Regions from separate parts of the Micromonospora sp. NPDC049102 genome, predicted to be linked through region 2. Evidence: riboswitches for the same ligand, from Rfam matches in the RefSeq annotation. Region 2 holds a riboswitch; the other holds the start of a gene.
The links. Region 2 has a riboswitch for S-adenosylmethionine ahead of ACGFH9_RS05370 (aminotransferase class V-fold PLP-dependent enzyme). Riboswitches for the same ligand answer to the same signal wherever they lie in the genome.

Region 1 (4,406 bases), on a different contig from region 2:
AACGCCCGGGCGATCGCCACCCGCTGCTGCTGACCACCGGAGAGCTGCGCGGGCCGGGCGTCGGCCTTACCGGCGAGCCCCACCAGCTCCAACTGCGCGCGGGCGACCTGGACGGCCTCGTCCTCGCCGAGTTTGCGGAGCCGACGCAGCGCCAACGTGACGTTGCGCAGCACGCTCATGTGCGGGAAGAGGTTGAACTGCTGGAACACCATGCCCACCCGCTGGCGCAGCGCGTCCGGGTCGTCGCGCAGCACGCTGCGCCCGTCCAGCAGGACGTCGCCCCGGTCCGGCTCGATGAGTCGGTTGAGCGTACGCAGCAGAGTGGACTTGCCCGAACCGGACGGGCCGATCACGCAGGCCGTCGCGCCGCGCGGCACGCTGAGGTCGACGCCGCGCAGCACGCGGTTCGACCCGAAGGCCAGGTGGACGTCACGCGCGTCGACGCTGACCGAGGTGGTGGTCGCGGTGGTGGTCATCGCCGGTCTCCTTCCTGGATGCCAGTCAGCGCTGGGTCGTCCTCGTCCTCGTCGTCCGCGGGTGCGGTGGTGGGCCGGCCGTGGCGCAACCGCCGGTCGATCGCGTTGACGACGTGCGTCAGCGGGACGGTCAACGCCAGGTAGAACAGACCCGCCAGCAGCAGCGCGGACTCGTTGCCGGTGGTCGCCGCGTAGTCCTGCCCGATGCGGAACAACTCCCGCTGGCTGGCCACCAGACCGAGGAAGTACACCAGGCTGGAATCCTTGATCAGCGCGATGAGCTGGTTGACCCAGGCGGGCAGCACCCGCCGGATGCCCTGCGGGATGATCACCAGCCGCATCGCGTCGGCCCAGGAGAAGCCGAGCGCCCGCGCGCCCTCCAACTGCGCTGCCTCCACCGACTGGATGCCGGAGCGGAAGATCTCCCCGATGTACGCGGCGGCGATCAGTGACAGCGCGAGGATGCCCAGCGGGTACGGTTCCGGTCCCCAGACCTGCATGCCCAGCGGGGCCAGCCCGACGCCGATCAGCAGGATCGTCGCCGCGGCTGGCAGCCCCCGGAACACGTCGGTGTAGACCCGTGCGGGCCAGCGCAGCCACCGACTACGGGAGATGCCGGCCACGGCCAGCAGCAGACCCAGCACCGTGCCGAGCAAGGCGGCGGAGACGGCCAGGATCAGGGTGTTGGGCAGCCCGACGGTCAGCATCTCGGGCAGCGCCTCGCGCATCGCGTCGGCGTCGAAGAACGTCTCCCACAGGGTGCTCAACGGATCCATCGTTCGCCTCTCCTACCGTCCCGCTCGCTCGTCACCGCTTGTCGCTCAGGACGCCGTCGAGGCGGACGGCTGCGCCGACCCGGACGGCGTGGCCGGGGCCGCCGCCGTGCCGCTACCCGGCTTGAAGTCGGCCGGGATGGGCCGCCCCGGGTAGTACTGGGCCTGCAACCGGCTCCACGTGCCGTCGGCGATCACCTCGTCGAGGCCCTTGTTCAGCGCCTCGCGCAGCTTGTCGCCATCCTTGGCGACGGCGTACGCGGTCGGGGCGGGGCTGAGCTGCTTGGCCGCCACGGTGATCTTGCCGTTGCTGTCGGCGGCCGACTTCTCGCCGATCTCGGCCGGTGCGATCCAGGCGTCGGCGGTGCCCGCCTTGAGCTGGTTGATCGCGCCGTTGTAGTCCGGTACACGCACCGGGTCGAGCTGCTTGCCGGTGGCGTAGTCGTCCTGGACGGTGCCCTGCACCACCACGACCCGCTTGCCGGCGAGCTGGTCGAACCCGCTGATCGGTGAACCGGCCGGGACGTCCAGGCCGAAGTAGCCGAAGTCGTACCCGTTGCCGAAGTCGACTGTCTTCTTGCGCGCCTCGGTGATGGTGATCGAGGAGCTGCCGACGTCGAACTTGTGGTTGTTGACCTGGGACAGCAGCGCGGAGAAGTCGGTACCGACGAACTCGACCCGCAGGCCGAGCTCGCCGGCCACGGCGGTCAGCAGGTCGTTGTCGAAGCCGGTGAACTTACCGTCCTTGAGGTACACGTTGGGCGGCGCGTCGGTCAGCGTGCCGGCCCGCAGCACACCCGGCTGCGCCAGACCGTACGGGTTGCTGCCACTACCCGCCGCCGAGCCACCATCCCCACCCCCGCCCCCGCAGCCACTCAACCCACCAGCAACAAGAACCGCCCCAACAACAACAAATCGACCAAGAAATCGCACAGTTATCTCCAAAAGACAGGGTCGACCCCGTCGATCATGAAGTTGTTGCCTCGACACGCCGGTCGGACGGGCAACAACTTCATGATCGACGCGAGGGGTCGCGCGGATGGGTGGGTGCCCGGGAGGTGTGGGCGGGGTGGAGAGGGGAGGGTGGAGAGGGGAGGGGAGGGCGGGGAGGGGAGGGGTTAGCGCTTCAGGCGGCGGTACACGCCGCGCTGCGCATTCGCATCAGGTCCACGTGCCGACGCCGGGTCAGGGCCGGCATGCGCCGGACGGCCGGTGGCGTGAGGCTGAGGATGTACATGCGGTCTCCCGGGTCTTGGTGCTGACCTGGGTGCCAGGCCACGCTTGCACCGACGTCCTGCCGGTGCCTGGTCTTCACCCGGGGCACCCCACCGCGGAGGAGGGTTGCCGGCCAGCGAGCCGGGGCTTGTCGCTGGCGCTCATGACCTGCGTCGAGGTTAGCAGCAGCCACTGGTCGGTCGTCCAGCCGATATGACCACGCTCACCAGCCCTGGCCCGTGCCCGACGAGCAGGTCAACCGGCGTGCACGTGCGGCCGGCGCGTCTGGTCCGGCTCCTGACGGCGCAGGATCTCCCGGGTGACCGAGGCGATCTCGCCCTGCCCGAACGCCAGGTAGCGCAGCACGTTGCGGGCCGGACCGCCCTCGGTCCACTCGAAGTAGATGTGCGGGCGTCGCGCGCTGCGGTCGCGGATCTCCAGCAGCAGCGCGGCCAGTGCGTTGGGCACCGAGGAACTGGCCAGGCTGAGCACCGGGAAGTGGTCGTGCGCCACGCTGCCGCGCACCAGCAACCCGGTCTCGAAGTCCGACGGATCGGTGATCCGGACCTCGACGAAGATCACGTCACTGTCGTCGGGGAAGTCGTTGTCCGCCATGGCCTGGGCCAGCTTGTCGCGGTACTCCGTCAGGTCGCGGCGCTCCGGCTCGTGCGCGATCAGGCGGATGCGACGGTCGGCGCGCTCGTCGATCATCCCGGTCGCCACCTCGTCGAGCTCGACGTGGTCGACCCGCAGCTCGAACGCCCGCAACACCCGCGACAGCGCCGACACCAGGATCATCGCGCCGATGAAACAGGCGGCGATCTTCACACCGTCGGGACGCTCCACGACGTTCGCCACGGTGGTGTAGACGAACACCACCGCGATGACCCCGAACGCGACCGCGCGACCGCGCTGACGCCGCCGCCGCGCCGCGAGGGTCACGGCCGTCGCCGCCGAGGTGATCAACACCAGAACCCCGGTGGCGTACGCGCCGCCCTGCGCGTCGACGCTCGCGGAGAAGACGACCGTGATCAGGAACGCCACCCCGGTGAACACCAGCACCAGCGGCCGGACCGCGCGGGCCCACGTCGGTGCCATGCCGTAGCGGGGCAGATACCGGGGTACGAGGTTGAGCAGCCCGGCCATCGCGGACGCCCCCGCGAACCAGAGGATTCCGATGGTGGAGAGGTCGTAGACCGTGCCGAACACCCCTCCGAGATGCTGGTGGGCCAGGTAGGCCAGCGCCCGGCCGTTGGCGGCCCCGCCCGGCTGGAACGCCTCGGGCGGGATCAGCACGGTGGTGGTGACGCTGCTGGTGATCAGGAAGACGCTCATCGTCGCGGCGGCGGTGGTGAGCAGCCGCCGCGAGCCCCGGATGCGGCCCAGCGGCCGATCCTCCGAGTCCTGGCGGTCCCCCCGGATGTGCGGCATCACCGCCACCCCGGTCTCGAAGCCGGACAGCCCCAGCGCCAGCTTCGGGAACACCAGCAGGGACAGCGCGACGACCATCAGCGGGTCGCCGTGCCCGGTGCGCAGCGCGGTGCTCCAGTCCCCGACCGCGCTGGGGTGGTTCACCACCCGCCACAGCGCGTCGGCGATCACCACCGCGTTCAGCGACAGGTAGACCGCGACGAGGACGACGGCGATCCCGATGGCCTCGCCGAACCCCTTGAGGAACACCGCGCCGAGCAGGGCCACGAGCAGCAGCGTGAGCACCACCTCGTGACCCTTGAGCCCGCCGGGCAGGAACGGGTTCTCGTCGATGTGGGCGGTCGCGTCGGCCGCGGACAGGGTGATGGTGATGATGAAGTCGGTGGCCGCGAAGCCCAGCAGCACCAGCACAAACAGCTTGCCCGGCCAGTAGCTGAGCAGGCGTACGAGCATCGCGATCGAGCCCTCACCGTGCGGGCTCTCCACCGCCACCCGCCGGTAGACCGGCAGC
Region 2 (4,406 bases):
CTGTCCTGACTGGTAGGCGCGGCGCAGCCGCCCGCGTACCCGCTCGAAGCGGCTCAAGCGCACCTCCTGGCAGATGAATTGTCCGCCCACGGCGACAGGTCGGACAGCATACGTCCGTTCCCGACACCGTAGGGCAGTTCCGCCACACAATGCCCGCACCGCCGTGGGCGTAACCACCGGCAGCCGGTCACCTGCGACACGGTAGCGTCTGCCCCGTGACCGCCGACCAGGATCTCGACTCCGGCCTGCCCATCCGCCTGCTGCACGATCGCGTGCTGGTGCGGATGGACGGCAGCGAGGGCGAGCGTCGCTCCAGCGCTGGCATCGTCATCCCGGCGACCGCCGCGGTAGGCAAGCGCCTCGCGTGGGCGACCGCCGTGGGTGTGGGGCCGAACGTCCGCGCCATCGTCTCCGGCGACCGGGTGCTCTTCGACCCGGACGACCGCTCCGAGGTCGAGCTGCACGGCCGCGGGTACGTGCTGCTGCGCGAACGCGACGTGCACGCCGTGGCCGCCGTACGGGTGGAGAACGACTCCACCGGCCTCTACCTGTAGACCTTCCCCGAGCGCGGCCGCGCCGTTTGTCGGCGCGTACGACGGGAAGCCAGCCGGCGACCGTGGCCCTGGGGAGGGACGATGCCGGTATTCGTCAAGAAGCTGCTGACCTGGGGCAGCGTCGCGTTCCTGATCTACTTTATGGCGTTCCGCCCGGACGGTGCCGCGCAGTTGTTCAAGGGGATCGGGGTCGCGCTCATGGCGATGGCCCAGGGGCTCGGCGACTTCCTCACCACGCTGATGACCTGACCCGCCGCCCGGCCGCGCTCAGGCGTGACCGTGCGGCCACGGCGCGGCGGGGCGTAGGGCGTGCCAGCCGGCCGGCGGGTGGTTGACCGGGGGCGTCGGGGCGAGCACCACCGGGATGGGCACCACCGGCTCGTCGGGCGCGGCGACCGATCGCTGCGTACCGTCCGGGAAGCGCAGGTGGTACTGGCTGCCGTCCCAGACGCCGGCCGGGGCCTGCGGATCGCGGCCCACGAAGTACGACCGGTACGCCGTGATCGCCTCCAGCAGTTGACGCTCCTCGACGGCGGTCCGCTCCCGGTCGGCCGGTTTGCGGTCGAGACCGCGCAGCGTCCCGTCGCGCAGCAGGGCCAGCCGGGTCGCCGCGAGCTGGTATCCACGCATCGCCCGCGCCCCGGCGTCCCCGGCGACGCGGCGCGCCCAGCTCCGGGCGGCATGCCGACGACCCAGGCTGCTCAGGGCGGCCACCTCGGGCGGGCTCAACCAGCCGGCGCGTACGTAGTCGGGCAGCGTCCGCTCGGTGAGCCGTCCCTCCCAGGCGCGCAACCACACGGCCAGCCCGACCACGCCGAAGAACACCGGCACCATCAGGCCCAGGAAGCCGTACAGCATGATCACTGCCTCGCCGGTGGTCTGGGTCAGCGTCGGCAGCAGGTTCCACGTCCCGTGCAGCATCATCGCCAGCAGCAGGCCGGCGATCGGGGCCAGCACCCGGACACGCCGGTCGGCGGTACGGGAGGCCACCCCGAGGCCGACACCGGTCATCGAGGTGAAGAGGGGGTGGGCGAACCCGAAGAGGAGGATCCGCACGATGAAGATGGCGATCACCTGCTGGGTGCCGGTCGCCGGGCCGTACCGGTCGGCACCGGCCGCGTAGCCGTATCCGCCCAGGTAGAGGATGTTCTCCACCATGGCGAAGCCGACTGCGGAGAGCCCGCAGTAGACCAGGCCGTCGGTGATCCCGGACCACTCCCGGCGGCGGAACAGCAGCAGCAGGATCGGGCCGAGGGCCTTAGTCAGCTCCTCGATGAACGGTGCCACCAGCACGCCGGTCAGCGCGTCCGGCAGTCCCCAGTCCGCGAAGCGTCCGGCGGCGAACTCGTTCACGTTCAGCGAGGCGGCCGTGGAGACGAACGCGCCCCAGGCGAAGCAGAAGATCAGGTATTTCAGGGGTTCCGGTTCGTAACGGTCGAGCCAGAGGAAGCAGGCGACGAGCACCGGCACCGGGAGGATCGCGGCGACCACCCCGACCAGCAGCGCCTGTACGCCCAGCGACTGGCCGAGGGTGAACACCATGAACACCGCGCACGCGGCGATGAGCAGCACCACCCCGGCCAGCACCAGGAACCGCACCCAGCCGAAGCGGCGCGGCGGCATCCCGGGTGACGAGCCGGCGGGCGGGGCCGCGGGCGTGTGCGGCGGCGACGGCAGGGGTGCACCGGGCGGGGTGTCGGCCATGCGGTCAGCGTAGCCATCCGCCGCCGACTGGTCCGGGCGCATCCACAGCCGCTATGCTGGCGACAGGTCACGAGCGCCAGCGTCAAGCCCCGGCTTGCTGGCCGGCAACCCTCGTCGAGTTCGCGGTGGGGTGCCCCGGGTGATGACCGGGCCCAGCCCGATCGGCGTGCTGGGCAAGCGCGGACCCCGTCCCGACAGGCACACCCGGGGTCCCTGAACCCGGAGGTTCCGGCGTGTCCGTCACTCTCGTACCCTCGCCGCCCAGCCTGCCCGCCGTCGCGTCCGCGCCGTCGGTGGCGCTCGACGTGCTCGGCGTACCCGGCGAGATCAACCTCGACTACGCGGCCACCGCGCCGTGCGTGCGGGCCGCGGCCGACGCGGTCACCGAACTGCTGCCGTGGTACGCCAGCGTGCACCGGGGCGCGGGAGCGCTGTCGCGGCGCTGCACCCTGGCGTACGAGCGGGCCCGGCAGACGGTCGGTGACTTCTTCGGCGCGCGTGCCGACGACCACGTGATCTTCACCCGGAACACCACCGACGCCCTCAACCTGCTGGCCCGGTCGTTGCCCGCTGGCACGACTGTGGTCACCTTCGCCGGTGAGCACCACGCGAACCTGCTGCCCTGGCCGCGCGGCTCGGTACGCCTGCCGGTGCCCGCCGACCCGGCCGGGGCGGTACGCGCTCTCGCCGCCGCCCTGACCGAGCTGCGCCGCGACAGCAACCCCGTGCTGCCGGTGCTGGTCGCGGTCACCGGGGCGAGCAACGTGACGGGTGAGCTGTGGCCGGTCGCCGAGCTGGCCCGGGTGGCCCACCGGCACGGCGCCCGGATCGTCCTCGACGCCGCGCAGCTCGCCCCACACGCCCCGGTCGACCTGCACGCGCTCGACGTGGACTACCTGGCCGTCTCCGGCCACAAGCTGTACGCCCCGTTCGGCGCGGGCGTGCTCGTCGGCCGGGCGGACTGGCTGGACGCCGCCCCGCCGTACCTCGCCGGTGGCGGTGCCACCAGCAACGTCGGGCCGGCAACCCATGACGTGACCTGGGCGACCGGCCCGGCCCGGCACGAGGCCGGCACCCCGAACCTGTTGGGCGCGGTGGCGCTGGCGGCGGTGTGCGCGGCGCTGGTCGACGCCGACCGGGTCGCGCTGCACGCCCGTGAGCAGGCGTTGCTGGCCCGGCTGCGCGACGGCCTCGCCGCCCTGCCGCACGTGGTGGAGCTGCGGACCTTCGACGCGGACGCGCCCCGGGTCGGCATCGTGTCGTTCGTGGTCGCCGGTCAGGACTCCGCGACGGTGGCCGCGCGGCTCGCCTCCGAGCACCGGATCGGCGTACGCGACGGGTTGTTCTGTGCCCATCCGCTGGCCCGGCGGCTGCTCGGCGAAGCTGCCGCGCGTACCGGGCGCAGGGATCTTCCGCCGACCGCGCTGCGCGCCAGCATCGGTCTGGGCAGCACCGACGCCCAGGTCGACCGGCTGCTCGCGGCGCTCGCGGAGCTGGCCTGAGCACCGTGCTCAGCCGACCGGCGGGGCGGTGGGTGGTTTCGGCGCCTCGCCCGGCTCGGCCGGTTCGCCGACCGGCCGCTCCTGGTCCCCGAAGGAGGTCCGGATGCAGCGGTTCGCCTCCTCCTGCTCGATCCCGGAGGCCACCAGCAGGTCACTGGCCGTGGTACGGATCTGGGCGACCACGACGCTGCCGGAGAAGCCGACCCCTGCGCCGTACGCCCGCCCGGCCTCGCTGACGGCCCGCAGCGACCGCTCCCGCGCCTGCTGCGGCTCCTCACCCACCGCGAACTCGTGCTTGAGCAGCCGGACCGACTCGGCGAGGTGGCCGATCGCCTCCGGCATGGCGTCGGGCACCGGCTCGTCGTCCTCGATCAGGGTGACGGACCGGCGGATCAGGGTGCCGGAGTTGCGCATCGCGCGGTCGATCGGGTCGGCCGCCTCCGCGTAGTGGGTGAGTTCGCTGCGGCGGTGCCAGCGGGCCGGTGACAGGGTGGCCGTCTCCTTCGCCCCCTCGATCGCCTCGGACAGGGTCGCCAGCTCGTCCTTGTTGTTGCGCAGCCGTTCCAGCGCCCGCTGGATGCCGGCGCGATCCCGCGCGCGCAATCCGTCGGCGGTGGCGTCGAGTTGCGCCGCGAGCAGGTCCAGC

Region 1: it holds a riboswitch for S-adenosylmethionine, as region 2 does, so the genes downstream of both, ACGFH9_RS17445 (ABC transporter substrate-binding protein) here and ACGFH9_RS05370 (aminotransferase class V-fold PLP-dependent enzyme) in region 2, are expected to answer to the same signal.

Annotation. Positions count from the first base shown of each region.
Region 1 covers NZ_JBICTE010000016.1:49,904-54,309, forward strand. The annotation lists gene ACGFH9_RS17435 (amino acid ABC transporter ATP-binding protein) at 1-476, opposite strand, end outside; gene ACGFH9_RS17440 (amino acid ABC transporter permease) at 473-1,252, opposite strand; gene ACGFH9_RS17445 (ABC transporter substrate-binding protein) at 1,298-2,128, opposite strand; SAM riboswitch class IV at 2,522-2,633, opposite strand; gene ACGFH9_RS17450 (amino acid transporter) at 2,720-4,406, opposite strand, start outside.
Region 2 covers NZ_JBICTE010000003.1:160,880-165,285, reverse strand. The annotation lists gene ACGFH9_RS05390 (AI-2E family transporter) at 1-57, opposite strand, end outside; gene ACGFH9_RS05385 (GroES family chaperonin) at 216-554, shown strand; gene ACGFH9_RS05380 (hypothetical protein) at 636-803, shown strand; gene ACGFH9_RS05375 (PrsW family intramembrane metalloprotease) at 822-2,300, opposite strand; SAM riboswitch class IV at 2,324-2,444, shown strand; gene ACGFH9_RS05370 (aminotransferase class V-fold PLP-dependent enzyme) at 2,525-3,760, shown strand; gene ACGFH9_RS05365 (aromatic acid exporter family protein) at 3,770-4,406, opposite strand, start outside.